Regions from separate parts of the Micromonospora ureilytica genome, predicted to be linked through region 1. Evidence: riboswitches for the same ligand, from Rfam matches in the RefSeq annotation. Region 1 holds a riboswitch; each other region holds the start of a gene.

What was found. A riboswitch is a leader RNA that binds a small molecule or an ion and turns the genes downstream of it on or off. The one in region 1 is predicted to bind cobalamin.
Region 2: it holds a riboswitch for cobalamin, as region 1 does, so the genes downstream of both, metE (5-methyltetrahydropteroyltriglutamate--homocysteine S-methyltransferase) here and IW248_RS12025 (CbtB domain-containing protein) in region 1, are expected to answer to the same signal.
Region 3: it holds a riboswitch for cobalamin, as region 1 does, so the genes downstream of both, IW248_RS06215 (acyl-CoA thioesterase) here and IW248_RS12025 (CbtB domain-containing protein) in region 1, are expected to answer to the same signal.
Region 4: it holds a riboswitch for cobalamin, as region 1 does, so the genes downstream of both, cobN (cobaltochelatase subunit CobN) here and IW248_RS12025 (CbtB domain-containing protein) in region 1, are expected to answer to the same signal.

Annotation. Positions count from the first base shown of each region.
Region 1 covers NZ_JADOTX010000001.1:2,676,484-2,683,579, reverse strand. Annotated here, with positions in the region: gene IW248_RS12040 (GH92 family glycosyl hydrolase) at 1-1,577, shown strand, start outside; gene IW248_RS12035 (histidine phosphatase family protein) at 1,687-2,274, opposite strand; gene IW248_RS12030 (CbtA family protein) at 2,271-3,044, opposite strand; gene IW248_RS12025 (CbtB domain-containing protein) at 3,035-3,238, opposite strand; cobalamin riboswitch at 3,274-3,419, opposite strand; gene IW248_RS12020 (amidohydrolase family protein) at 3,695-4,573, shown strand; gene IW248_RS12015 (ABC transporter permease) at 4,893-5,900, shown strand; gene IW248_RS12010 (ABC transporter substrate-binding protein) at 5,941-6,993, shown strand; gene IW248_RS12005 (ATP-binding cassette domain-containing protein) at 6,993-7,096, shown strand, end outside.
Region 2 covers NZ_JADOTX010000001.1:1,485,973-1,493,068, reverse strand. Annotated here, with positions in the region: gene IW248_RS06540 (ABC transporter substrate-binding protein) at 1-356, shown strand, start outside; gene IW248_RS06535 (ABC transporter permease) at 326-1,345, shown strand; gene IW248_RS06530 (ABC transporter permease) at 1,338-2,228, shown strand; gene IW248_RS06525 (ABC transporter ATP-binding protein) at 2,225-3,229, shown strand; gene IW248_RS06520 (ABC transporter ATP-binding protein) at 3,226-3,912, shown strand; gene IW248_RS06515 (superoxide dismutase) at 3,969-4,229, opposite strand; gene IW248_RS06510 (superoxide dismutase) at 4,236-4,850, opposite strand; cobalamin riboswitch at 4,965-5,181, shown strand; gene metE (5-methyltetrahydropteroyltriglutamate--homocysteine S-methyltransferase) at 5,296-7,096, shown strand, end outside.
Region 3 covers NZ_JADOTX010000001.1:1,420,371-1,427,466, reverse strand. Annotated here, with positions in the region: gene IW248_RS06240 (LysR family transcriptional regulator) at 1-276, shown strand, start outside; gene IW248_RS06235 (nuclear transport factor 2 family protein) at 545-889, opposite strand; gene IW248_RS06230 (alpha/beta hydrolase) at 886-1,584, opposite strand; gene IW248_RS06225 (TetR/AcrR family transcriptional regulator) at 1,650-2,249, shown strand; gene IW248_RS06220 (zinc-dependent alcohol dehydrogenase family protein) at 2,527-3,519, opposite strand; gene IW248_RS06215 (acyl-CoA thioesterase) at 3,628-4,074, opposite strand; cobalamin riboswitch at 4,272-4,486, opposite strand; gene IW248_RS06210 (copper resistance CopC family protein) at 4,617-6,698, shown strand; gene IW248_RS06205 (copper chaperone PCu(A)C) at 6,764-7,096, shown strand, end outside.
Region 4 covers NZ_JADOTX010000001.1:2,035,153-2,042,248, forward strand. Annotated here, with positions in the region: gene IW248_RS08925 (TetR/AcrR family transcriptional regulator) at 30-671, shown strand; gene IW248_RS08930 (hypothetical protein) at 1,091-1,804, opposite strand; gene IW248_RS08935 (RNA polymerase sigma factor) at 1,797-2,378, opposite strand; gene IW248_RS08940 (hypothetical protein) at 2,507-2,842, shown strand; cobalamin riboswitch at 3,148-3,324, shown strand; gene cobN (cobaltochelatase subunit CobN) at 3,584-7,096, shown strand, end outside.

The sequences.
Region 1 (7,096 bases):
CGCGGGCCGTCTACCGCATCGGTGGGTCCCACACCTACGCCACGCCGGGCTACCACCAGGCGAACGTCACGGTCACCGACGGCGACAGCCAGAGCTCCGCGACGGTCGGCGTCGAGGTGGCGTACGCCCCGGCCTCCGGTCTCACCGCCGCGTTCGACAGCGTCTGCGTCGGTGACGAAGGGACACTCGCGGCAGACTGCGACGCCAAGTCGTGGGCGTACTCGCGGGCGGCCCTCGCTGCGGGCGGTGTGACCCAGGGTCAGCAGCGGCAGGTTCCCGGAACCGAGCTGCGGTTCACAGTGCCGGTGATCCCGGCCGGGCAGCCGGACAACGCCACCGGCAACGGGGCGACTGTCGTCCTCGACCTCCCGGAGGACGCGAAGAGCATCTCGTTCATCGGCGCCGGAACGCAGGGCAACCAGAGCACCACCGGCACGGCGACGTTCAGCGACGGCAGCACGGCCAGCATTCCGATCCAGTTGAGCGACTGGACGCTGGGCGGCAACGCCAACGGCACCCCGTCCTACGGCAACATCATCGTCGCGCGGACGGCGTACCGGTTGCAGGGCACGAGCCGCGACGGCGCCCAGCCGTTCCTGTTCGCCACCGCGCCGTACCAGATCCCGGCGGGCAAGACACTGGTGTCGGTGACCCTGCCGACGCAGACCGGTGACCCTCGCTCGGCGGGCCGGATCCACGTGTTCGCCGTGGCCAACGACGGCACGCCCGCCCCGGCGCTGACGACCGCCGCCCCGAAGGACCAGACGGCCACCGCCGGGCAGGCCCTCGCGGCGAACCTCGGAGCGGTGACCGGCGGCGTTCCCGGTACGACGGGCTACCGTGCCCGCGTCCAGTGGGGTGACGGCACGGTTCCGGACGACGTGACGATCGGCGCGTCCGGTGCGATGAGTGGCCGGCACGCCTACGCACGGGAGGGCACCTACACGGTGCGCGTCACCGCGTGGGACACGTTGTCGAGCAGCACCGGGTCCTTCACGGTGACCGTGGCTCGGGGCGGATCGCAGCCGGCGATCGCGCTGTCCGCGTCCGGCACCGTCACCACCGGTGGCGCGATCACCGTCGACGGCAGCGGCTTCGCCGCCGGCGAGCAGGTGACCGTCAGCGTCGGCACCGACCCGGCCCGGACCGTGAAGGTCGCGGCCTCCGCGACGGGAACGGTCCGCGCCTCGGTGCCGACCTCCGGTGACGCGCAACCCGGCCGGTACGCCGTCACCGCGACTGGGGCGTCCTCGCGTACGCCGGCCACGGCCACCGTCCAGGTGACCGGGGAGCCGGAGGCGCGGACCTACCAGCCGCGGGTGGCGCTGTTGACCACCTCGGGACCGCGCGGTACGTCGATCATGTTCGACGGTTCCGGGTTCGCTCCGAACGAGGTGGTCACGATCGCCTTCGGGACCGGACTGGCGGTCAGCACCGTGCGCGCGAACGGTGACGGCGTCATCTCCGGCGCGACGGTAAGCGTTCCGGGTGCGGCGAAGGCGGGCGCGACAAGTGTCACGCTGAACGGCGCCACGTCGGCGACGAAGGTGTCCCGGCCGTTCACCGTCACCGGCTAGCGCCAAGCCAGGGATAGTGCAGCCGCGTGGGGCGGGCCGTGTTCACGGCCCGCCCCACTCCGGGACGTTGCCGGCCGGGGCATCTCGCCCGGAGACATCAGCTACGTGCTCACGCCGCGCTCAGTCGGAGCTGCCAGCGCGTGCCCTGGCTGGTGAGCCGGACGATCGCCAACGGCTCCACGTCCACCTGCCGGTAGGTCGCCGTCGGCAGGCCGAGGGCGTGCACGACCGCGACCCGGATCACCAGCGGGTGGGTGACCGCGACGACGCGTCGACCGGCGCCGCGGTGCTCGTCCAGCCAGCGACCGACCCGATCCCGTACGGCCGTGACCGATTCACCGCCGTGCGGCGCGGAGTCCGCGTCGGACAGCCAGTCGTGCAGCGCCTGCGGGTGTGTACCGGCGATCTCCTCAAGCGACAGTCCGGACCAGTCGCCGTAGTCACAGTCGGCCAACGCCGCCTCGATGGTCGGCAGCAGGCCCAGGGCGTCGGCGGTCTGTCGGGCCGCCGCCGTCGGGCTGGACAGGCAGGTGTCGTGCACGCCGAGGGGCCCACGCCGGTCCGAACCCGCGTGGGCCTGGGCGAGGACGGCACGAAGGCCACCCTCGTCCAGGCCGTCGTCGGTGCCGCCGAAGCGGGCCCGACGCAGAGCGGCGGTGTGACCGTGGGCGACCAGCCGGAGGCTGGTGCCGGTCACGTGCTCGGCAGTGCGGTGCCGGCCCGGCGACGCCGCTCGTGGTGCATCAGGGCCGCGAACAGCAGGCCGATGCCGGTCCAGAGCACTACCTGGGTGCCGAGCGAGGCCAGCCGGAAGTTCCACAGCAGGGTCGCGGGGAAGTCCGCCGGTACCTCCTGGAAGGACGGCATCACCACGTACGACACTGCCGTGACCAGCAGGAACCCGCCCACGGCCGCGGCGGCGCGCTGCCACGTCGGCGCCTGGCCGCCCACCGACCGGTAGCCCAGCGAGCCGGCCCACACGGCCACCAGCCCGAGCACCACCATCAACAGGTAGGTGACGGTCCGCTGGTTGATGGTGGCCGGGTCGCCGACCGCCGGCGGGTTCGCCGGGTACTTGAGGAACGGCACGATCACCGCGCCGAGCAGCGCCGCGCCGGCCAGCAGCAGGCCCGACCGCCCGCCGTCGTCGCTGCGCCGCCGACGGGACAGCAGGACGTACGCCGTGGCCAGCAGACCACCCATCGCGGCGCCGAACAGGCCGGTGGCCAGGAACAGGCCGCCACGCTGACCCGTCCGGCTGACCAGGGCGTCCTCGTGGTCGTGCGCACCGGCGGCGGGCTCGGCGTGTGCCGCCGCCGCCTCCTCGATGGCGATGGCCGCCTCGACGTGGGGTTCGCCGGCGACGTACGCGAACGCCCCGGCGAGCAGGCCGGCGATCAGACCGGCGAGCAGCCCGCGGACGAGGACGGCGACGAACGGGGGAGCGGTGGTGGTGTTCAGTGGCACGGGACACCCAGCAGGTGCCTGCCGTCGTGCATCAGCTCGTGCAGGTACATCCCGCTGCGCGACACCGCCCCCTGGTCGAAGGCGACGAGGTAGGCCAGCAGGGTGAGCACGGCAACGGTCGCGAGAGCCGTCCACAGGAGACGTGCGCTGCCGGCGGGGTGCACCACCGGTTGGCTGGAAGCGGAACTAGACATGAATACACGAACCTCCCCAGGGATGACGCGTCCCCATCGCAAGGCTGCGGACGACCGAGCGTCCTGGCTCGCGGCCCCCAGTTGAGGTGGGGGAACCGCTCACAGTGGCGCGACCGCGCCGGATTCACACCGGCTTCCCTCGCGTCGCCGCAGATAGTGGGTCGACGGTATCGGGGCCACCTCAGGCGGTCAACCCGGGCCCCGCGCCCGCAGGGCGCCCGCGCACCGGAGCTTCTTACGAGCCGGACCAGCGGTCGGTGCCGGCGGATTCGTCTGACCAAAAGGCGACTCGGTGGGAATCCGGTCCGGCGCGCGTTCCGCGGCCCGGGAACAGCCTGTTACCGCTAACATGGTCAACCTGCCAGATCGACTCTGTGGCTCCGGGTCTACCCGGAGGGGTTCGGTCGGTGGCGGGGCGGGGTGTGGGGTGAACGTGAACACGCCAGGACGGGTCCGATGACGACCGGCGAGGTCGCGCGACGGCCGGGAATCGTCGACGCGCATCATCACCTCTGGGTCCGGGCGCGGCACCCGCAGCCCTGGATTGATCCGCACACCATGGCCGCGATCGACGACGACTTCACCCCTGTCGAACTCGCCCCGGCGACCCGGGCCGCCGGGGTCACCCAGACCGTGGTCGTGCAGTCCGTCGCCGTCCGGTCGGAGACGCCCGAGCTGCTCGGTGTCGCGGCCGACGATCCTCTCGTCGCCGGGGTGGTCGGCTGGGTCGACCTCACCGCCGCGGAGGTCGGCCGTCGTCTAAATCGACTGCGGAAGGGGCGGGGCGGCGAACGGCTGGTCGGGATCCGCCACCTGGTCCAGTCCGAGCCCGACCCGGCCTATCTCGACCGCCCCGAGGTGCGGCGGGGCATCGCCGCGGTCGGCGCCGCCGGCCTCGCCTTCGACCTCCTGGTGCGCCACGGTCAGCTGCCGGCGGCGACCCGGCTCGTCCGCGACCTGCCCCAGGTGCGGTTCGTCCTCGACCACCTCGGCAAGCCCCCGCTCGGGCGCGGCGATCTCGCTGACTGGCGCCGCGACCTCCGCGCGTTCGCGGCCGAGCCCAACACGACGGCGAAGCTCTCCGGCCTGGTGACCGAGGTGGACGGCGCGTCCTGGACGGCGGCCGACCTGCGGCCCGCTGTCGAGCACGCCCTCGACGTGTTCGGGCCGGATCGGCTGATGTTCGGCTCGGACTGGCCGGTGTGCCTGCTCGCCACCTCGTACACCCGCTGGGTCACGGTCCTCGGCGACCTGCTGGACCCGCTGTCGGAGGGCGAGCGGGCGGCGATCTGGCGTGAGACCGCCGGCCGGGTGTACCAACTGGCCCCCTTCTGACCCGGCAGCGGGTTCCGAACTGGGGACATAGGATGTTATCGATAACATGCTAGCGACGGCGGCCGATGGCGTTTGGTCAGATGTATGCCTTCGGCGGTGCAGGTAACGATGGCAAAACACGCCCGTAAGACCTTGGCAACATACGTGAATGCGTGGGAAGGTAACGCCTGATCGGGGCAAACATCCGACCTATCTCGAGGGTCGTGCGGGCGCGTTGCCGCACTGCCATCCGAGCAGGGTCGGTCGCGCACAGGCGTTCGGCTCGTCGGCGGGTCCCCGTCGGGTGCCAGCGCCACGCTTGGGGAGGTCAGGTCCGACGATGAGTAGCGCCGAGGCAACCGCCGGCACGCAGCGCGGCGAACTCAGCGACTGGTTCCGGGAACGGATCTCCCACGCCGTCTCCGAGTTCACGGCCGCGACCGCGTTGGTCGTCCTGTTCATCGCCTTGACCTTCGCGAGTCCGTACTTCCTGACCGCGGACAACCTCTTCAACATCGGGGCGCAGACGGCGGTGATCGCCATCATCGCCACGGCCCAGACGATGGTCATCATCACGAAGGGCATCGACCTGTCAGTGGGGTCGGTCGCCGCGCTCGCCGGCGTGTTGGGCGCGATGGTCGTGCGCGACCTCGGCTTCTCGCTGTGGGCGGCCACGGCCGTGGCGATCGGCGTCGGCGCGCTGGCCGGGCTGTTGAACGGGCTGCTGGTGACGGTGGCCCGGATCCCACCGTTCATCGCGACGTTGGGGACGATGTCCGTGGGCCGCGGCCTCGTCTTCATCATCACCGGCGCGGTCGGCGTCTACGGCCTGCCCCGGTCCTTCCAACTGCTCGGCAACGGGGAGATCCTCGGCATTCCGTTCGCCGTGGTGATCACCGTCCTGGTCGCCGTCGGGGTCGCCTTCCTGCTCTCCCAGACCCGCTTCGGTCAGCACACCTACGCGATGGGTTCCAACCTGGAGGCGGCCCGCCGCTCCGGCATCCGGGTGGGGCGCCACCTGACCGGGGTGTACGTGCTGGCCGGCGTCCTGGTCGGGCTGGGCGGCATGATCGCCGCCTCCCGGGTCAACTCCGGCCAGCCCAACTATGGGATCTCGCTGGAGCTCGACGTCATCGCCGCCGCGGTCATCGGCGGGGCCAGCCTGTTCGGCGGGCAGGGCCGGATCGTCGGGACCATCATCGGCGCGTTCCTCATCGCCCTGGTTCGCAACGGCGCCGTCCTGCTCGACATCAGCATCCACTACCAGCAGGTGATCGTCGGCGTGATCATCTGGGCCGCCGTCTACTTCGACCAGTACCGCCGCCGGCGGCTGGAATCACGGGGTTGACATGCCATTCCGAGAGTCCGAACGAGGAAGGACACAAACCATGGCACACACCACCACCAGCCGGCGGACGCGAGGACGACTCCTGCGTGCGCAGGCGATCCTGGCCGCGGCCGCCGCGACCGCCCTGCTCAGCGCCTGCGGCGGGGTCGAGGTCCGGGACGGCGGCGACGGCGCGACAAAGGACGCGAGCGGCCCGTTGAAGCTCGCCGTCGTACCCAAGGCGGTCGGGGCGGACTACTGGAACACGGTCAAGGCGGGCGCGGAGTGCGCCGCGCAGCGCGCGGGGGACGTCACCGTCCAGTGGGACGGGGTGACCGCCGAGACCGACGTCGAGGGGCAGGTCAACCTGATCCAGAACTTCGTCACCAAGAAGGTCGACGGCATCGTCTACGCGGCGACCGACTCCAGCGCGCTGGCACCGGCGACCGACAAGGCGCTCAGCGCCAACATCCCGGTCGCCATGATCGACTCTGGCACCAGCCCGCAGCCGTCGACCGTGCCCCTCTTCGCCACCGACAACCGCGCGTCGGCGACCGAGGCGGCGAAGCTGCTCGCCACCGAACTCGGCCCCGGAAACCACGAGGTGGCACTCGTCGAGTTCCAGCCCGGATCGCAGACCAACACCGAGCGGGTCGACGGCTTCAAGGCCGGCCTCGCCCAGTACCCCAACCTGAAGCTGGTCGGCCAGCAGCCGAGCCGCAGTGATGTGAACGAGGCCCGACGGGTCACCGAGAACATCCTCACCGCCAACCCCAAGCTCGCCGGCATCTTCGCGGCCAACGAGCCGAGCGTGCTCGGTGCCGCGCAGGCCATCCAGGCGGCCGGCAAGTCCGGCAAGGTGGTCATCATCGGCTGGGACGCGGCCCCGGACGAGATCGCCGGAGTGCGCAACGGCCAGATCTCGGCGCTGGTCGTGCAGAACCCGTTCAAGATGGGCTACTTCGGCGTCGACAAGATGGTCAAGCACCTTCGGGACAAGGCGCCCCTGGCGTCGGCCGACACCGGCGTCACGTTCGTCACCAAGGAGAACATCGACTCGGCGGAGATCAAGGCGGTGCTCGAGCCCAGCTGCGCCAACCCGCCGGTGCAGTGATGGGCGGCATCCCAACGGCCACCGCCGACAGCGATCAGCAACCCACCGACGCGGAACCGCCGGCCCTCGAAGCCCGCGGCATCGTCAAGCGGTTCGGGCACGT
Region 2 (7,096 bases), 1.2 Mb from region 1:
ACGCCCTGCTGATGGGCTACGGAACGCCGTTCGACCCGGACTTCGTCTCGTACAAGCTGTTCGGCTCGCGGTTCGCGGGGCAGGGCTACTTCAACCCCGGCTCGTACCGGTCCGAGGTGACCGACAGTGCCCTCCAGGAGGGTCGCGACCAGATCGACCCGGCCCTTCGCAAGGCCGCGTACGCGCAGTTCCAGAAGCAGCTCGCCACCGACGTACCGTGGCTGTTCCTCACCTACCTGCGGCACACCTACGTGCTGAAGTCCTCGGTGCGGGGCGTGGCCCCCCGGGTCGAGGCGCACGAGCACGGGGTGGCTAACAGCATCTGGTGGAACATCGACACCTGGACCCGGTCGTGAGCCGCTCCGGTCGCCTGGCCGGGGCCGGCGCGGTGGTCCGGCGTCGACTCCTCGTCGCCGTGCCGGTGCTCGCCGCGACGAGCATCGGGATGTTCGCCCTCGGCGCCGCCTCGCCGGTCGACCCCGCGAAGCAGTACGCGGGCGCGGCGGCCTTCACCGCCAGCGAGGAGAACCTGGCTCAGCTGCGCGCCAACTGGGGCGTCGACGACCCCCTGCCCGTGCAGTACCTGCGCTGGATCGGCAACCTGGTCCAGGGCGACCTGGGCTGGTCGACCAGCCGCCACGAGCCGGTCGCCGCGGTGCTCGCCGCCCGGGCCGGCTGGACGCTGCTCCTGATCGGCGTGACCCTCGCCCTGGTCCTGGTCGCGAGCCTGCTGCTGGGCGCGCTGGCCGCGTACCGCCGGGGTGGGCTGTTCGACCGCGCGTTGCGGACGGCCGCGTACGCGGTCGAGTCGATGCCGGTGTTCTGGTTGGGCCTGGCCGCGATCGCCGTGTTCGCGCTGGCCCTGGGGTGGCTGCCGGCGGGCGGGCTCACCGACGTCACAGCGACCAGCACCTCCTGGGCCGATGTGGCGCACCACCTGATCCTGCCGGTCGGGGTGCTGGCCGTGTCCCAGGCGCCGTGGTTCGTGCTGTTCGTCCGGGACGCTGTCGCGGAGAGCCTGCGCGACGACCACGTGCTCGCGGCGCGGGCACGCGGGTTGCCCGGTCGGACGGTGCTGTTCGGGCACGCGCTGCGGACCGCGCTGCTGCCGTTCCTCACCCTGGTCGGCACCCACCTGCCCGAGCTGGTCGGCGGGGCGGTGCTGGTCGAGACGGTCTTCTCGCTGCCGGGCCTCGGCGCCGTCACTGTCGCCGCCGCGCTGGGCAGCGACTTCCCGCTGCTGGCGGCGATCACGCTGGTCACCACCGCTGTGGTGCTGGCCGCGAACCTCGCGACCGACCTCGCCTATGCCGCCGCCGACCCGAGGGTACGACTCGATGGCTGACCTCGCCGCCCGACCGCCGCTGCTCCGAGTGGCCCGGTCGCGGCTGCGGCTGCGGCTGCGGCCCGGCCAGGCTGGCGCCGTCGCGGCCGGTCTGGTCCTGCTCGTGGCCGTCGCCGGCTCGCTGCTCGCCCCGCTCGTCTGGCCGCTCGACCAGAGCGCTGTCGCACTGGACCAGACCCGGTTGGCGCCGTCCTGGACCCACCTCGCCGGCACCGACGACCTGGGCCGCGACGTGGCGCACCGTGCCGTCTACGGACTGCGGGTGTCGCTGCTCGTCGGCGCGGTCGCCGCGCTCGTCGCCACCGTCCTCGGGGGCGTGGTCGGCGGAATCGCCGGCACGCTCGGCGGCCGGGTGGACCGGATCCTGATGCGGATCGTGGACACCATCGCCGCGATGCCGCACCTGCTGCTGGGCATCTTCATCGTCGCCATGCTGCGGCCCAGCCTCGGTGCGGTGATCGCCTCCGTCGGGCTCACCCACTGGCTCTCCACCGCCCGCATCGTCCGATCCGAGTTGTTGAGCCTTCGGACCCGACCGTTCATCGACGCCGCCATCAGCGGCGGGGCCGGCCGGCTCCGGGTCCTCACCCGGCACCTGCTGCCGCACGTCCTGCCCCGGCTGGCGTTGGCCACCACCCTGATGATCCCGCACGCGGTGTGGCACGAGACCGCCCTGTCGTTCCTCGGCCTCGGCCTGCCGCCGCACCTCGCGTCGCTGGGCAACATGATCAATGACGGTCAGGGGTCGCTGCTCACCGGCGCCTGGTGGGCCAGCCTGGCACCGGGCGCGGTCATCGTCGTGGTCACCCTCGCCATCGCGGTCCTCGCCGCCCGTTGGCGCGACCGCCTCGATCCCCGGGTCCGAGCGGAGCTGCACCTGTGACCACCACCGAATCCGTTCCCGCTTCGGCGCCTTCCCGCGCCGTGATGACCCGGCCGCTGCTCGCCGTCGACGGCCTCGGCGTCGAGTTCCGGCTCCGGGACGCACGCGTGCGCGCGGTCAGCGATCTCAGCCTCACCGTCCGGGCCGGCGAACTGTTGGCCATCGTGGGCGAGTCCGGCTGCGGCAAGTCCGTCCTGGCCCACGCCCTGCTCGGCCTCCTGCCCGGCAACGCCACGACCACCGGCCACGCCGTGCTGCACCACCCCGGCGCCGACCCGGTCGACCTGGTCACCTGCGGCCAGCGCCACCTGGCCCGGCGGGTACGCGGGCGTCGGGTCGGGCTGGTCCCGCAGAGCCCGGCCACCGCCCTGAACCCGGTCCGCACCGGACGGCGACTGCTCGCCGAGACGCTGCGGGCGCACGGCCGTGACCGCGCCGACGCCGACCACCTCGCTGTCGACGTCGGGCTCGACCCGGCGGACCTGGACCGCTACCCCCACGAGCTGTCCGGCGGCATGGCGCAGCGCCTGGTCACCGCGCTCGCGCTGGCACCCGACCCGTCGCTGCTCATCGCCGACGAGCCCACCACCGGGCTGGACCGGCCGCTGGTCGACCACACCCTCGACCTGCTGCGCCGTCGCTGCGACAACGGCGCCTCCGTCGTGCTCATCACGCACGACCTGGCCGCCGCACGCCGGGTCGCCGACACCGTCGCCGTGATGTACGCCAGCCGCATCGTGGAACACCGGGACACCGACGAACTCTTCACAGCGCCGACCCACCCGTACGCCTCGGCGCTGCTCGACGCCCTGCCGGACCGGGCCTTCCGGCCGGTGCCGGGCGACCCGCCGATGCTCACCGCGCTGCCCCCCGGGTGCGCGTTCGCGCCCCGCTGTCCACGCCGCACCGACACCTGCGCGGACCGACCACAGCCGACGCCGGTCACCGGTAGCGGCACGGTGGCCTGCCACCACCCGATCGTTTTCGGAGCCGTCACGTGAGCAGCACGCACCTCCTCGCCGACCGGGTGACAGTCGGGTACGGCCGCCAGGTCGTCCTCGACGACGTCACAGTGCGGATCGACCGGGGAGAGACTGTCGGACTGCGCGGGCCGTCCGGCTGTGGAAAGTCGACACTGGCCCGGGTCCTGGCCCTGCTGCACCAACCCGATCAGGGCCGGGTCAGCATCGACGGCACCGCTGTCGACGCCGTCCGGTACGCCGTGCCGGTCGCCCTACGGACCCGCGTCGCCGCCCTGTTCCAGAGCCCGCGCGCGGCCGCCGACCCTCGACTGAGCCTCACCGACCTGATCGCCGAACCGCTGCGCGCCACCCGGACGCCCGAGTCGGTGGTCCGGGAACGGGTGGCCGAACTCGCCGACCTCGTCGGCCTCACCGCGGATCTGCGCGGCCGGCGTCCCCACGCGGTGTCCGACGGGCAGCTGCAACGCGCCTGCCTCGCCCGTGCCCTCGTACACCGCCCCGACTACCTGCTCTGCGACGAGGCCACCGCGATGCTCGACGCCTCGACCCAGGCGCACGTCGCCGCCGTCATTCGCGATTACCAGCGTACGCAGCGCGCCGGTGTCCTGGTCATCACCCACGACCAGACCCTGCTGGACCGCTGGAGCGACCGGATCGTCGACCTCGATCGTCCGGCGTACGAGACGGTCTCCTCGAAATGAGCGGTGGACGCTGCGGCGTCCGCTGGGTCCCACCATGTGTGGGACCCAGCGGACCGTCAGGCGGGCGGTGACTGGGCGGTGTCGGCCAGGAGCAGGGACAGCTCCCGGACCAGGTCGTCCATCGTCTGCCCGCTCTGCGCCTTGACCAGGCCGAGCGCGAGGTCGGCCAGGAGATAGAAGCCGAGGGTACGGGCCTGCTCAGAGCTGAACGCCGACATCAGCGCCTCGGCGCCAGCGAGGTCACCGCGGTGTTTGGCCGCGATGACCCCGGCGGCGCGTTGCACGATCTCGGCGGCCTCGGGGGTGTACCCGCTCACGCCGGGTCAGATCTTCGGGGTCGCGGCGCGGGCGGCGTCGAAACGGGCGGTGACGTCGGTCCAGTTGACCAGGTGCCACAGCCGGTCCACGTAGTCCGGGCGCACGTTGCGGTACTGCAGGTAGTAGGCGTGCTCCCAGGCGTCGAAGACCAGGACCGGGGTGGAGCCCTGCCCGACGTTGCCGTGGTGGTCGTAGACCTGCTCCACGATCAACCGTTGGCTCAGCGGCTCCCAGGCAAGCACGCCCCACCCGGAGCCCTGCACGCCCTTCGTCGCGGCGGACAGCTGGCCGGCGAAGCCGTCGAAGGAGCCGAAGTGCTCGTCGATCGCCGCCGCCAGCTCACCGTCGGGACGGTCACCGCCGTCCGGGGACAGGTTGTTCCAGAAGATCGAGTGCAGCACATGCCCGGACAGGTTGAACGCGAACGTCTTCTCCAACCCGACAAGCGTCGCGTAGTCGCCCTTGTCCCGAACCTCGGCAAGCCGGTCGAGCCCATCGTTGGCGCCCTTGACGTACGCGGCGTGGTGCTTGTCGTGGTGCAGCTCCAAGATCTCCCCGGACATGGCGGGCTCGAGTGCCCCGTAGTCGTAGGGCAGGTCGGGCAGGTTGTACACGGCCATCAGGTACGTCCTCTCACTGCTGCCATAGTTTGGCTGTTGCCATTATCTTGCAACAAGGGCCCGCATGTCGGGAGGGGGCGCGATCGATAGTCGAAAGGTCGGACCGGACGCCGTACGATGGGCGGCAGTGCTGGTTCGCCCCACCGTCGTGGTGGGGCGTCGTAAGAGGGAACCCGGTGCAAGACCGGGACTGCCCCGCAGCGGTGAGCGGGAACGACCGCCGTCATACGCACTGGACACGTGAGCGTCTGGGAAGCGACGGCCAGTAGGAGATCGGTGCACGCCGATCGTGCCCGCGAGTCCGAAGACCTGCCCGCACCGCGTACGCGTCCGCGTACGCCGCCACCGGCCTCTCGGGAGGGCCTGAGCGAGGCCCGGTCATCGGCCGGTGCCCTGCCGTTTCCTTCCCGTGTGGTCGGGGGTAGACCTCGAGGGAAGGACACCCGTGACCACACCGTTTGGGCTGAGCACCGTGCTCGGCTACCCCCGCATCGGCCCGCACCGAGAGCTCAAGCACGCCGTCGAGTCCTACTGGGCCGGCCGGATCGACGCCGACGCTCTACAGGAGACCGCGGCCGGCCTGCGCGCCGAGGTGTGGCGCTCGCTGCGCGACGCCGGTCTCGACGCCGTGCCGTCGAACACGTTCTCGTTCTACGACCAGGTGCTCGACACCACGGTCCTGATCGACGCGGTACCGGACCGTTTCCGCCACCTCGGCCTCAGCGACCTGGACACCTACTTCGCCATGGCTCGCGGCACGGCACGGGAACCGGCTCTGGAACTGACCAAGTGGTTCGACACCAACTACCACTACCTGGTGCCGGAGGTCGGCCCGGACACGGTGTTCACCGCCCGCCCCGACAAGGCGGTGCGGGAGTACGCCGAAGCCAAGGCCCTCGGCGTCGCCACGCGGCCGGTGCTGGTCGGGCCGGCGACCTACCTCCTGCTGTCCAAGGCCACCGGAGACACTCCGGAAGGGTTCCGGCCGTTCGACCGACTCGATGACCTCGTCGCGGTCTACGCCGACATCCTCGGCACGCTGGCCGACGCTGGGGTCGCATGGGTCCAGCTCGACGAGCCCGCGTATACCGCCGACCGCACCTCGGACGAGATCGCCGCGCTGCGTGCCGCGTACCGTCGGCTCGGCAGCGTGGAACACCGGCCCCGGTTGTTCGTCGCGTCGTACTTCGGTGACCTCGGCGACGCGCTGCCGGCGCTGCTGGGCACTCCGGTCGAGGCGGTGGGCATCGACCTCGTCGCCGGGCCGGCGAACCTGAAGAGGCTCGCCTCCGCCGGGCCGCTGCGGAGCAAGACGATCGTCGCGGGGCTGGTCGACGGGCGCAACATCTGGCGTACGGACCTGCGCGCCGCCACCGCGACCGGGGCGGTGCTGACCGGGCTGGCCGACCACGTCGCGGTGTCGACGTCGTGCTCGTTGCTGCACGTGCCGGTGGACCTGGCCGCCGAACCCGACCTCGATGACGACCTGCGTGCCCGGCTGGCGTTCGCCCGGCAGAAGGTCGACGAGGTCGTGGCGCTCGGACGCGCCCTACGCGACGGCGTCGGCGTCCTACCCCCTCCCCCACCCGCCGCACCGGCAGCCTGGCGCAACGACGCGGTCCGCGCCCGCCTCGACGCGCTGCGGCCCGAGCACGTACGACGGGGGCCCTACGCGGAGCGAGCCGCCAAGCAGCAGGCCCGACTGGGCCTTCCGCCGCTGCCCACCACCACCATCGGGTCGTTCCCCCAGACGCAGGAACTGCGCCAGGCCCGGGCGGCGCACCGGGCCGGCCGCCTCGACGACGCCGGTTACGCCGAGCGGATGCGCGCCGAGGTCGCGCACGTCATCGCAGTGCAGGAACGACTCGGGTTGGACGTGCTGGTGCACGGCGAGCCGGAACGCAACGACATGGTGCAGTACTTCGGGGAACAGTTGGCCGGGTTCGCCGCCACTGTCAACGGCTGGGTGCAGTCGTACGGCTCCCGCTGCGTCCGCCCACCCATCATCTACGGCGACGTCACCCGGACCGGCCCGATGACCGTCGCCTGGTCCACCTACGCGCAGTCGCTGACGAACCGGCCGGTCAAGGGCATGCTCACCGGCCCGGTGACGATCCTGGCGTGGTCGTTCGTCCGCATCGACCAGCCCCTCGTCGACACCGCCAACCAGGTCGCCCTGGCCCTGCGCGACGAGGCCCGCGACCTGGAGGGCGCCGGCATCCGCGTCATCCAGGTCGACGAACCCG
Region 3 (7,096 bases), 1.3 Mb from region 1:
CTGGACCTCGTCGCGGCCGGGCTGGGCGCTGCGCTGGTGCCGGAGCTGGCGCTGCGCCACGTGCCACCCGGGGTGCACGTGGAGCCACTGGTCGAGCCGGTCACCGAGCGACGCATCTTCGCGGTCACCCGCGCCCTCGGCGGCACGCCGCAGCGGCCCGCGGTGGACGCCCTCCTGGCGGAGCTGAGCGGCCCGGCCGGCGTCCCCCATGGCAGCTTCCGCCGATCATCGCCTGACGTACGTGCTTCGACCGCCGATCGATGCATGCGGCCATGATCGGGGCAACAAGATGCCGCCAGTCTGCACGCGCTCCTGTGGTCGACCTGGTGCGACCGGCCTGAGCGTCTCACCGCCGCCGGCGTCCCCGACCAGGTCGGGTTCGCGCTGACCGTCGCCGAGAGCCGCCGACTCCTCAACGCCTTCGTCCTCGCCACATCGCTCTCGCCAGAGCACACCCTGCACTGGTCCCGCTGGCGACGAACATCCCAAGCCCGCGCCCGCCGATCCCACTACCAGCGCAGACAGGCCAAGTGACGTTGGAGTACTAAGCTGTTTCGATGTCCATTCGGGCGGTCAGTCCATCGCGGATCTGGAAGAGGTGGACGAAGCGCGCCGTCGACAACGGCGACCCTTCCGGCGTGCGGACCGTCTGGTCGACACGAACCGCGATACGCCCATCACCCAGCTCGACCGGCTCGCTGGGCTCGTCGTGGGTGTGGACCCGGGTCCACTGCTCAAGCCAGTAGCGGCGGAGCGCATCCTTGCCGTGCAGCCTGACATCGCCGTCCGGCCAGTCGACGTCGTTGGTCAGCAGGGCGAGCAGGCCGTCGGCGTCCCGGCGGTTGTAGGCGGCGTACATGCGCCGCACCAGCTCCGGCGGCCTGGTCATGAGAGCCCGGTCAGGATGTCGGCGACGGCCTGCGGGTCGGACAGGAACGGATGGTGGCCCGTCGGCAGTTCGACGACCTTGCCGGCGCGGCGGGAGAACTCACGCTGCGCCGATGCTGGGGTGCCGCGATCGTCGGCGCACACCACATACGTTGTCGGCAGGTCGCGCCACGCCACCTGCCGCACCGGCTGCTGGGTGACGGCAATCGTCTGCCGGATCAGGCGAGCCGCACCCTCGCGGACGATGTCCGGCGGGCAGTCCTGCATGAGGGTCTCGGCGAACAACTGCGGTACCGCGCCGAACGTGCCGCCCTCAGGGTCGAAGTCGAGAAACGGCGGCGGTTCCGGAGCGCCAAAGGTCGACAGCGACTCGCCCGGCTCGGGCAGATAGCTCGACACAAAGACCATGTGCCGCACCGATGCGACGCCCACTGCGGCCTCGGCCGCGACGATCCCGCCATAGCTGTGTCCCACGACCACCGTCGGCTCATCGCCCGCGGCCAGCACCGCCCGCACCGCCGCGACGTCCTCCGGCAGGCCGGGACCGTTCGAACCGGCGGGCCGGTCGCCCTCACCGCAGCTCGGCAACGCCGGCGCGACGCTGCTGATGCCCCGCTCGCGCAGTGCTTCGGCGGTCGGGTGCCACCACCAGACGCCGTCCCGGACACACGCACCGTGCACGAATACCACTCGCATCTCTGACTCCTTCTCCGCTGGGATCAACGTTAGACGTACCGCCAGTTACGTGAAAAAGTGTGGCGGTGGGACGTCACAAACAACCCGAGATCCGCGACCGCATCCTCGACGCCTGCGTCGATCACGCGCTCGCCCACGGCCTGCCCGACCGTCTCGAACCGTTGGTGAAGGCGACGGGCTGCTCGACCCGCATGCTGATCTACCACTTCGGGACGCGCGACGCGCTGCTGCGCGAGACCCTGCGCCGGGCGCGGCAGCTTCAACGCGAGTTCTACGGCGACCTGTTGTCCCCCAAGCCGGGCGAGCCTTACCTGAGCACGCTGCGGCGCGCGTGGCAGGCCATCACCGGCCCCGAGGGCCGCCCCTACCTCAGCATGTTCGGCAAGCTCCGCCAGGACGCTGAACAGCAGTTGTGGCCGAATTTCCGGCGCGAGGCCACCACCGACTGGCTGCAGCCTCTCGAGGACGGCATGCGTACCGTCGGCCGCCCCGAACTCGCCACCCTGGTGCTGGCCGTCATCCGCGGCCTCATCATGGACGTCGAGGCCACCGGCGACACGCCACGAGCCGATCGCGCCTTCGACGATTTCCTGGACGCGCTCGTCCTGGGACATCGGTTAACCGCGCCTCAACGTCGATACGCAGACGCACTCTCTTCGACATGAGCCGACTCCGCCCTACCGCCTCCGCGGGGTGCCAGCGCTGACGCCTTCGGGTCCACCGAAGAGGTCACCACAGAGGATGCGCTGCTCATGGCGCCGCGAGTGGGATCGGTGTCTCAGATGACGGAACTACGGCGGACTCCAGCAAGCTCACCCGCAACGCTCCACATCGATCTACGGCACGTGCAGGCGCAGCGTGAGGCAACCCGAGACGCCAGCCGGCATCAGCCACCCTGGGAACAACGCCACCTGACCACTTCGCCTTCACGAACGGCTCTGCTCAACCGGCGACGTCCACGATGACCTTGCCCTCGGCGGTGCCGTCCGCGACCAGCCGGTGGGCGTCCATGACCGTGTCGAGCGTGAACTCGCGCGGATCCAGTCGCGGGCGCAGGGCACCGGCATCGGCCAGCGCCGCGATCTCGCGCAGGATGTCGCCGTGGTGTTCGCGGCCGCGCCCGGTGAGCATCGGCAACAGGGTGAACACCCCGGAGTAGGTCGCGCCTCGGAACGACAGCGGGGCGAGCGAGTGCGACCCCCAACCCAGTGCGCTGACGACGTGCCCGTGATAGGTGCGTACCGCCGCGAACGACGCGTCGAGCGTCGCGCCACCGACGGTGTCCACGACGATGTCGAACCCCTCGCCGCCGGTGTGCCTGTCGACGTACTCTTCGACCTTGCTCGTGGTGTAGTCGATCGGCACGGCGCCCAGGCTCTCGATCACCCGCATGCTCGCCGGCCCGCCCGTGGCGTACGCATCGGCGCCGCGCGCCTGGGCAAGCTGCACGCCCACGTAGCCAACCCCGCCGGCACCGCCGTGCACCAGCACCTTCTGCCCGGCGTGGACTCCGGCCCGGTCGACCAGCCCCTCCCAGGAGGTGACCGCCGCCAGGGGCAACGCGGCGGCCTCCCGCATCGAGAGTGCCTTCGGCTTGCGGGCCAGCAGTCGAGCGTCCACGGCGGCGTACTCGGCCAGTGAACCCTGGAGGTCGCCGACGCCCCCGCAGAGCCCGTACACCTCGTCTCCCGGCGCGAAGCTGGTCACCTCCGTGCCGATCGCCGCGACGACGCCGGCAAGGTCCAGGCCGAGCACCGCAGGCAGCTCGACACGCGCGTGCGCGGCCTTTCCTGCCTGGATCTTCGTGTCGAGCGGGTTGACACCGCTGGCGACGATCCGCACCAGCACCTGCCCGCGCTTGGGAGTGGGTTGATCGATCTCCTCGACCGTCAGCGGAGCGTCGAACTCCCGCAGCACCGCAGCGCGCATAGCCATCCACACTCTCCGTGATCGAGGTTTCACGTGGACGCTATCCGACCGGATAGGCGGCGGGGCGGGTTCCTCGGACCGCGCCAGCGCCGCAACGGGCGGACCGCGCACGGGTCAGCCGTCGTCGGCGCCGTCGAGCAGCGCGCGCCGCAGCGCCAGCCGGTGCTCCCGGCGGATCTCCGCCTCCCGGTAGCGTCGCCGGTCCCCGTCGGTCTCCGGTAGCAGCGGCGGCACGGTACGAGGCTGGCCGTCGTCGTCGATGGCGACCATGACCAGGTGGGCGGTGGCCACGTCGGTGGGCGGCACCGCCCGGTCCCACCGGTCGGCGGTCACCTTGACCGCGACCTCCATCGAGCTGCGGCCGGCCCAGGTGATCCGGGCGTCGACGTGCACGACGTCGCCGACCCGCACCGCGCGGAGAAACGCCGTCTCGTCGATGGCGGCGGTCACCGCCGGCCCGTCGGAGTGCCTTGCGGCGACCACACCGGCGACGGAGTCGATGAGGTTGAGGATCCGGCCGCCGTGCACCGTACCCATCAGGTTGGTGTGGTGCTGGTCCATGATCTGCGAAAGGGTCAGGTGCGACGCCGACGGCGCTCGGCCGGCGATCGTGGTGGTGTCGTGCACAGCGGTAGTCCGTCCCTCGGGAAACCACACCGCCGGGTCGCGGACACACGCTGACGAGGACCTGGCCGCGCACCACACGCACGGCCCGTCACCCGCTCAGCCCACCCGCGAGGCCGACGGCAGCGCACACGGTTGTGTACGCGGCGCCGGCAGGTCTTCGGACTCGCGGGCCTGACCGGTGGTGCCGGTCCCCTACTGGCCGTCGCTTCCCAGGCCACATGGCCCAGTGCTGATGACGGCGGTCGTTCCCACTCACCGCTGCGGGGCAGCCCCGGATTTCCACCGGGTTCCCTCTTACGACGCCCCGCCGGTCACGACGGGGCGAACCAGCGCCGTCGGCAGCATAGCTGGCCAGGGGATCTGTCCATCCGGGGCGTCCTGCCGCGGCGACGGATGGCCTGATCGTCAACTTTTGTCATCTGAGGAAGAAGATCCTCACCTATTGAAAAAAGTCTCGCGAGGGTGAGGATATCCAGATGCGTCGTCTCCCCCAGACTTGCGGGCGGGTGGTCTCGGGCCTCCTCGCGTTCCTCCTCGCCTCGGCGGTCGCCCTCCTCGCGTCCGCCCAACCCGCCGCAGCTCACGGGACGCTCGCCATGTCCACACCGGCGAGCGGCGCCACCGTGCGCGAGCCGTTGACGTCGGTGCAGCTGTTCTTCACCGAGAAGGCCGCCGCCAACGCGTTCTTCACGATCACCGCCCCGGGCGGCACCCGTGTCGACAACGGCTGGTCGCAGGGGGAGCCGAAGCCGCTGGAGAAGCCGGTACGGGAGTACTTCCTGGTCAACGGGCAGTTCGAGCCACGGGAGTACACGACGGGGTTCCCCGCGGTGGTGTCGGTCGCCCACCTGCCCGCCAAGGGCCAGTACTCGGTGAGCTACCTGTCGGTCGCCTCGGACGGCGACACCGTGCGGGGCACCCTGACCTTCCGCTACGACGGGCGGGTGACGGCAGCGCCGAAGGGGTGGAGCCCGCCGTCGACCCAACCGGACCCGGCGCTGGTGGCCGCCAGCGAGCAGCACAACACGTCCGGGCAGGCCTCGGCGGTGCCGACCACAGCGGACGATCCGTCGAGCCCGCCGGCCGCAGCGGCCCCGTCGACCGGGTCGACCGAGAAGAGCGGTCCAGGGGCACTGGCCTGGGCCGGCTGGGCGGCGGCTGTCGCGGTGGCCGGGGCGGTGGCCGGGTTCGTCGTCTGGCGTCGCCGATCCGCCGGCACACCCACCGGTCGGGGCCGTACCTCGGCGGCGGCCTCCGGCCGACGCGGCGGCGGCGCCCGTGCCACGAACAGGACCGGCACTGGCAAGACCGTCGGCGGCAAGGCTGCCGGGGACAAGGCTGCCCGGGACAAGGCCGTCGGCGGCAAGGCCGGCGCTGGCAAGACCGTCGGGGGCAAGGTCGGCGTCGTCGCGCGTACCGCGAGCGACAGGCGGCGGCCCGCCACCGTGCCGGCGGCGCGCAAGGGCAACACGGTCGTCACGGCCCGTACGGGCGTTGCTGTCGATCCGACGCCTACCGATCAGGTGACCGAGGCCCTCGCCAGCACGGACGGCGAGCCGACGGTCGACCCCGGACCGCAGCCCGACACGGACCTCGCCGCCGCGACGCCTGGGTCCCGGTTGAGCAACACCCACCTGGCGCTGTTCGTCGGTGGCCTGGTGATCGCTCTGTTGGCCGGGTTCGGGTTGGCCCGCATCGGCACCGCCGACGAGAGTCCGGCGACCGGCAACGCGCGACCGGCAGCCGGTGGACCGCCCGCCTCGGACCAGGTGGGCTCTGCGACCGACGGGCACCAACACCCGGCCGGTACGGGGCCGCACACGCATCGGGGTGACGACGCGACGGGCGCGACGCTGGCGACCGGGACGACGGTCAGCGCCGGTGGGTACACCCTGCAACCGCTGGAGCGGTCCCAACCCCCTGGTGTACGCGCCGACTACCGGTTCCGCATCGTCGGGACCGACCGGCAGCCGGCAACGACCTTCGCTGTCGTCCACGACAAGCCGTTGCACATGATCGTGGTCGGCCGCGACCTGTCCGGCTACCAGCACCTGCACCCGACGATGGCGCCCGACGGCACTTGGAGCGTCCCCCTGACGCTGGCCCGCCCCGGCGGCTACCGCGTCTACGCCGACTTCTCCGTCACCGCGGCCAACGGCACGCAGATCCCCCTCGTGTTGGGCGTCGACCACACAGTGCCCGGCGCGCACAACCCGACCGCGCTGCCGCCAGCGGCGGCACAGGCCACGGCTGGTCCGTACGCGGTGTCGATGACCGGCACCCCGACGGTGGGGGTGACGGCGCCGATCCACTTCCAGGTCAGCGCCGACCCGACCGTACCGGCGCAGTTGGAGCGGTACCTGGGCGCGTACGGGCACCTGGTCGTCGTTCGTGAGGGCGACCTCGGCTACGTGCACGTCCACCCCGAGCAGGAGCTGGTCGACGGGACTGTCAAGTTCTGGCTGACCACACCGAGTTCGGGCCGGTACCGGGCCTTCTTCGACTTCCAGATCGCCGGCAAGGTGCACACCGCCGAGTTCACGATCAACGTGCCCTGAGTCCGGAACTTTCTCCCTGCTGCGACCGACCAACCTCCCAGCAGCAACCATCGGAGGAAGAACACATGCGCACCACCAGCCCATTCGCTCCCGGCCGCCGTTCGGCCGCCGTCCTCGCCGCCGCCATTCTGACGGTGGGCGCCGCCGGTTGCGGCTCGTCCGACTCTCCGTCGAAAGCGCAGGCGGGCCCGTCCGCGTCGACCTCGGCCAACCCGGACGCTGGTGTGCTCGGCATTCGTGACCCGTGGGTGAAGGCGGCCGACAAGGGCATGACGGCCGCCTTCGGGACCCTGGTCAACGACGGCGACGCCGATGTCACGGTGACAAGCGCCACGACCTCCCTGTCGCCGATGGAGCTGCACGAGATGGCCATGAAGGACGGCAAGATGGTCATGCGG
Region 4 (7,096 bases), 640 kb from region 1:
GTCTGTACCCAGCGACCTATACTGAAGGCATGACGGAGTTGGAGAAGGGCCCCCAGGGCCGACGCCGCGGCAGGGGCGCACGCGAACGCATCCTCAGCGCGTCACAGCAGCTATTCCGCGATCACGGCATCAACCGCACCGGCATGGACCACCTCTGCGCCGTGGCCCAGGTGTCCAAGCGCACGGCCTACAAGCACTTCACCAGCAAGGACGAACTCGTCGCCGAATACCTGCGCCGATTCGATCCCGACGTCATGCCCGGAGTGTTCGACCGAACCGACCTCACACCCCGCGAACGACTCCTCGCCGCCTTCGAGATTCCCGCCTCCACGCCCCTGTGCCCTTACATCGCGGCGGCCGTCGAACTCCACGACCCTCAACACCCCGCATCCCAGTACGCACGCGACTACAAGACCGCCATCGCCGCCCGACTCACCGAAACCGCCCGCGAAGCCGGCGCCAGCAACCCCGAACAACTCGGCGAACAACTGGCGCTGCTCATCGACGGCGCCTCGGCCCGCACCCGAGTCCTCAACAGCGAATCCTTCCCCACCGCCGCCGCCATCGCCGCCGTCCTCATCGACAACGCCATCCCCGCGTCATCTCCTCGGCAGCCCAGCAATGACCGCGGAACCACCGGGTCTGCTCCCGTTGTGGTGAGAGGCCAATGACGGCCCGACCGGGCCGGCGCGGACGGGGACATCGACTGGCTGGTGTCGGTCGACTCCAGCGGATCGTGCGAGGCCACCAGCACGCCGCTGGCGCTAAAGGGGGCGCCGAGAATCGGACGAACCATAAGATCACGCCCTCGGTCAAAGTCGAGGTGCACTGACCACCAAGATTCACCTCGCCCGCGACGGCCTGATCCCTGAAAGCGCCGACCAGCAGGCCAACCGCCGCCGACGCGGCAACCGTGGCGGCCGGCCACCGACGTTCGACAGGCAGCTCTACAAACGACGCAACGTCGTCGAACGTCGCTCAAGCAGTGCCACAGCGTCGCGACCCGCTACGACAAGACCACGACCTCATTCCAGGCCGCAGTCACTATGGCCGCGCTACTCCAATGGTTGTGAACCATTGAAGACACGGCCTAGCGCAGTGAGCCCGCGATCTCGATCGCCTCGGTCTTGGTGAGGTCGCCCTCGAGCCGGTAGCTCACGTCGTTGTCCTGCCAGATCAGGGTCGAGGCGGCCAGTCGGGCGGTCTCACTGCGGATTCCGCCCGCCCGATCCACGTAGGACAGCACGTGTGGGCCGTCGACCCACACGGCGAAGTCGCCGTTGACCTGGACCCACTCCGCACCCGGCGGGATGACCTCCTTGTGAAAGGACAGGTTGAGGCGACCGTCGAACGCGTCGACACGCAGCGCGCCCCCGTCGTAGAGCAGCGTCGCCACCCGGTACCGGCCCGTGGCGTCCGGACCGGCGACCAGCACCCGCTCGGGTGGGCCCAGCCTCGCCGGCAGGCGGATCGGGAACCGTACTGCCCGTTGCGCCTCGTCCAGGGCGACGGCCCGCTGCCCGGGCAACGGCGACGCGGTGCCGCCGGGCGGCGTCGGGGCGGGCGCGGTGGCGATGCTGACACCGGCGAAGCGCAGCAGCCCCGCGACGGCGTCGGCGATGGCCACCCGCGTCGGCGGCAACACCACCGCCACGATCAGGGCGACGAGCGCCGCCGCGACGAGCGCACGCCACCGACGCGCGGGCCTGTCGAGCCGTGCGCGGACTTGGGCGCGCACGTCGGGCGGCTCGGGCGTTTCCAGCCAGGCGGAAAGGTCACGCAGTTCCCGTTCGAGGTCACCCATGCCGGACCTCCGCACTGTCGAGCAGGCCGCGAAGCTTCGCCAGCGCCCGGGACGTGCGCGACTTCACAGTGCCCCGGGGCCAGCCCAGAGCCGCCACCGTCTCCTCCTCGGTGAGATCGAGGAAGAATCGGCAGACGATCACCTCACGGTCGCGTACCGGCAGTTGTCGCAGGGCCTGCACCAGCGACGCCCGGCGCTCCCCGGCGAGGACCGCGCCGACCGCGTCGTCCTCGACGACCTCGGAGGCCGGGTCCGCTGCCGCCGCTCGCAGGACGAGCCCGTCGCGCCGGCCACGGGAGCGGTGCAGGTTGCGGGTCTCGTTGGCGACGATCGTGAGTAGCCACGACCGGAACGACGAGTCGCCGCGAAAACGGGACAACTTCCGGTACGCCTTCACAAACGCCTCCTGGATGACGTCCTCGGAGTCCGAGCCGGCGCCGAGCAGCACCGCCGTCCGGTACGCGGACGCGGTGTGCCGGGCGACCAGGAGGTTGTACGCCTCCAGGTCACCTGCCCGAGCGCGGGTGACGAGCGCCTCGTCGTCCAGGGGAGCCTCCGTTCGGATCACACTCATGACACCGCCCACCCGCCGCGGGTTCCACCCGGCCTTCCCGACGCAGGTCAGCTGTCTCCCATCCGGCGTGCAGCGTATTGCCAGGAATGGGTGCTGCACTGGAGGGGCGTCGAGGAGAGGGGCGGGGCATGAGCTGGTTCAACCGCCGGTCGCGGGGTGCCGAGGCAACCCCGACGAAGCTGGACCGGGAGGCGACCCGCGACGACCTCGCGGCGCTGGAGGCGTTCGTCGCCACCCGGCGCGGGGTGGAGTTCTACCTGGAGCCGGAGACGACCGCGACGGACACCACGGTGGTGGCGATCGCCCACGACGGCGAGTGGATCCGCCGCCGTACCGGAACGCCGCGTGCGGCCGGCACTATCGCCCGCAAGCACGCGGTGCCGCTGTACGAGGCAGCGCGCACCGGCTACCCGGAGCGGATGCGGACCTGGAGCCGGGCCCACCCGGAACGCCACGCCCGCTGACCCTGGCGTCGCTCGGCCCTGGGCGGGCGTCGCTTCGCTCCGGGCGTGTGTCGTTCGGCTCCTTTGGAGCTGAATCGTTGGTGACATCGCCGTACGTCCCAGCCGGGAGTCAAGGCGGCTGAATCGTTTACGACATCAGCTCCAAAGGGCCCGCGTGGACACTCGCCCCCTGCTACCGCACCACCCCACCCCACCCCTGCCACGGCAACACTCGACCCCCGCGCACCGATATTTCCGCAGGTCAATGTGGTGGGCGTGGCCGGGCGACGCCGGGGTCCGCGTTGACCGGCGGCGCGGCGGTGTGGCAGCATTCGCGGCCTGACGGCAGTGAAGGAAGTCGGTGCAATTCCGACGCGGTCCCGCCACTGTCACCGGGGAGCGATCCCCCCTCGTGAGTCACGGCCGTGTGTCTGCGGTTGGAAGGCCGGGGGAGAGCGTCGATCCGGAAGCCAGGATACTTCGGCCGTCGGGACGTACCCCAGGGCGTGGACACCCGAGGAGGACCCGATGACGCACGGCGTCTCATTCATCGACGATCATCGTCGTATTGCGCTCCAGGCAGTGCGTTCCAAGGACACCGGCCACCGGCACCGTTGAGCTGATCGCCCGACGCTGTCCGGCCCCGACGCCCGCGTCGGTGCGCCGTTCGCCCGGGCCGTCGTACCGGCTGACGCCGTACCCACCCGCATCGTCCCCGGTCGCCCTCGTGGCGGCCCAGGACGTCACTTTCCGGAGCCTGCCGTGCGCATCCTGCTGCTGTCCACCGCCGACACCGACCTGCTGGCCGCCCGTGCCAGCGGCGCCGACTACCGGTTGGCCAACCCCGCGCGGGTCACCGTCGAGGAGGTGCCCGCCCTGCTCGACGGCGTCGCCCTCGTCGTCGTACGCCTTCTCGGCGGTCGGCAGGCGTGGCCGGACGGCCTCGCCGCGGTGCTCGCCACCGGCGTGCCGACGGTCGTGCTCGGCGGCGAGGCGCTCCCCGACGCGGAGCTGATGGCCATCTCCACGGTGCCGTCCGGAGTCGTCACCCAGGCGCTGGCCTACCTGGTCGAGGGCGGGCCGGAAAACCTGGGGCAGCTGGCCCGGTTCCTGTCCGACACGGTGCTGCTCACCGGTGAGGGGTTCGCCCCGCCCACACCCACCCCGTCGTACGGCGTGCACGGCGACCACCCCACCGATCCGGGCCGGCCCACAGTGGGAATCGTCTTCTACCGGGCGCACGCCCTCGCCGGCAACACCGACTTCGTCGACGTGCTCGCGGACGCCGTCCACAAGGCCGGCGGCAACCCGCTGCCGATCTTCTGCGGCTCACTGCGCGGGCTGACCGCCGGCGCCGGCCCACTCGGGCTGTTCGCCCGCTGTGACACCCTGCTGGTCACGGTGCTCGCGGCCGGCGGCGCGGTCGCCGCGGACGCCTCCGGTGGCGGCGACGAGGACGCCTGGGACGTGGGCGCCCTGGCCGCCCTGGACGTTCCGGTCATCCAGGCGCTCTGCCTCACCAGCACGCACGCGCAGTGGGCCGACAGCGACGCCGGCCTGTCCCCGTTGGACGCCGCCATGCAGGTGGCCATCCCCGAGTTCGACGGCCGGATCGTCACAGTGCCGTTCTCGTTCAAGCAGATCGACGCCGACGGGCTCTCGGTCTACGCCGCCGACCCCGAGCGGGCCGCCCGGGTCGCCGGGATCGCGGTGCGTCACGCCCGGCTGCGGTACGTGCCGCACGCCGACAAGCGGGTCGCCGTGGTGCTCAGCTCGTACCCCACCAAGCACGCCCGGGTCGGTAACGCCGTCGGGCTGGACACCCCGGCCTCGGCGGTCCGGCTGTTCGCCGCGCTGGCCGAGGCCGGCTACGACCTGGGTGACGCGCCGCCGCCCGACGACGGCGACGCGCTGATCCACGCGCTGATCGCCGCCGGTGGTCACGACGTGGAGTGGCTCACCCCGGAGCAGTTGGCCGCCGCCGAGGCCCGGATACCGGGGCCGACGTACCGGCGCTGGTTCGACCAGGTCCCGGCCGAGCTGCGCGAGCGGATGCGGGAGCACTGGGGTGAGCCACCGGGCGAGCTGTACACCGAGGGCGGCGACATCGTGCTCGCCGGGCTGCGCTTCGGCAACGTGGTGCTGCTGATCCAGCCGCCCCGCGGCTTCGGGGAGAACCCGATCGCCATCTACCACGACCCGGACCTGCCGCCCAGCCACCACTACCTGGCCGCGTACCGCTGGTTGACAGCGCCCGTCGCGGACGGCGGCTTCGGCGCGGACGCCGTGGTGCACCTGGGCAAGCACGGCACCCTGGAGTGGTTGCCCGGCAAGGGCCTCGGCCTCGCCGCCGACTGCGCGCCCGACGCGGTCCTCGGCGACCTGCCGCTGGTGTACCCGTTCATCGTCAACGACCCCGGCGAGGGCACCCAGGCCAAGCGGCGGGCGCACGCCGTGGTCGTCGACCACCTGGTCCCGCCGATGGCCCGCGCCGAGACCTACGGCGACCTGGCCAAACTGGAGCAACTGCTCGACGAGTACGCGACAGTGCAGGCCCTCGACCCGGCCAAGGTGCCCACCGTGCGGGCCCAGATCTGGGACCTGGTGCGCGCCGCCGAGCTGCACCACGACCTGCACGCCGAGGCCATGCCCGACGCGGACGACTTCGACGACTTCGTGCTGCACCTCGACGGGTACCTCTGCGAGGTCAAGGACGTGCAGATCCGCGACGGGCTGCACATCCTCGCCGACGCGCCCACCGGCGAGCCACGGGTCAACCTGGTCCTCGCGGTGCTGCGCGCCCCACAGATCTGGGGCGGTGCCCGCGCCCTGCCCGGCCTGCGGCAGGCCCTCGCCGTCGCGTACTCCCTCGACGAGCAGGAGCTGCTCGCGACGCCGGGACAGCGCCTGGCGCTTCCCCCGGCGCTGACCGACGTGGTGGACGGACCGGCCGGCACCGCCGCCGACGCGATCGACCTCATCGAGGCCCTCGCGCGGCGGCTGGTCGTCGGCATGGAAACCCTGGGCTGGGCCGTGGACACCGTCGACGCCGTGGTGGCGGAGGTGACCGGTCGGTCGATCCCGGACGTCGCCGCGGTGCTGCACTTCGCCGCCACCGAGCTGGTGCCCCGACTGGACCGGACCACCGACGAGCTCACCAACACCCTCGGGGCGCTGGACGGCAGGTTCGTGCCGCCCGGCCCGTCCGGCTCACCCACCCGCGGCCTGGTCAACGTGCTGCCCACCGGCCGCAACTTCTACTCGGTCGACCCGAAGGCCATCCCCAGCCGCAACGCCTGGGACGTCGGGGTGGCCCTCGCCGACTCGCTGCTGGCCCGGCACCTCGCCGACACCGGCGCGTACCCCCGCTCGGTGGGGTTGACCGTGTGGGGCACCAGCGCCATGCGGACCCAGGGCGACGACATCGCCGAGGTGCTCGCGCTGCTGGGCTGCCGGCCGGTCTGGGACGACAGGTCCCGGCGGGTCACCGGTGTCGAGGTGGTGTCGACCGCCGAGCTGGGCCGGCCCCGCGTCGACGTCACAGTGCGCATCTCCGGCTTCTTCCGCGACGCGTTCCCGCACGTCGTGGCGTTGCTCGACGACGCCGTCCGGCGGGTCGCCGCCCTGGACGAGCCGGACGAGGAGAACTACCTGCGGGCACACGTCACCGCCGACGTCGCCGAGCACGGCGACGAGCGGCGGGCCACCGCCCGGATCTTCGGCTCCAAGCCCGGCGCGTACGGCGCGGGGCTGCTGCCCCTGATCGACGCCCGGACCTGGCGCAGCGACGCCGACCTGGCCGAGGTGTACGCGGTGTGGGGCGGTTACGCGTACGGCCGGGGCCTGGACGGGCGGGAGGCGCGCGCCGACATGGAGCGCTCGTTCGCCCGGATCGCGGTGGCGGTGAAGAACCAGGACACCCGCGAGCACGACATCGTCGACTCCGACGACTACTTCCAGTACCACGGCGGGATGGTGGCGATGGTCCGCCACCTCACCGGCACGTCACCGCAGGCGTACGTGGGTGACTCGGCGATGCCGCACGACGTGCGCACCCGCACCCTGGGCGAGGAGACCCGACGGGTGTTCCGGGCCCGGGTGGTCAACCCGAAGTGGATCGCCGCGATGCGCCGGCACGGCTACAAGGGCGCGTTCGAGCTGGCGGCCACGGTGGACTACCTGTTCGGCTACGACGCCACCGCCGGGGTGGTCGACGACTGGATGTACGAGCACCTGGCCGCCGCGTACCTCTTCGACGACACGACCCGGGAGTTC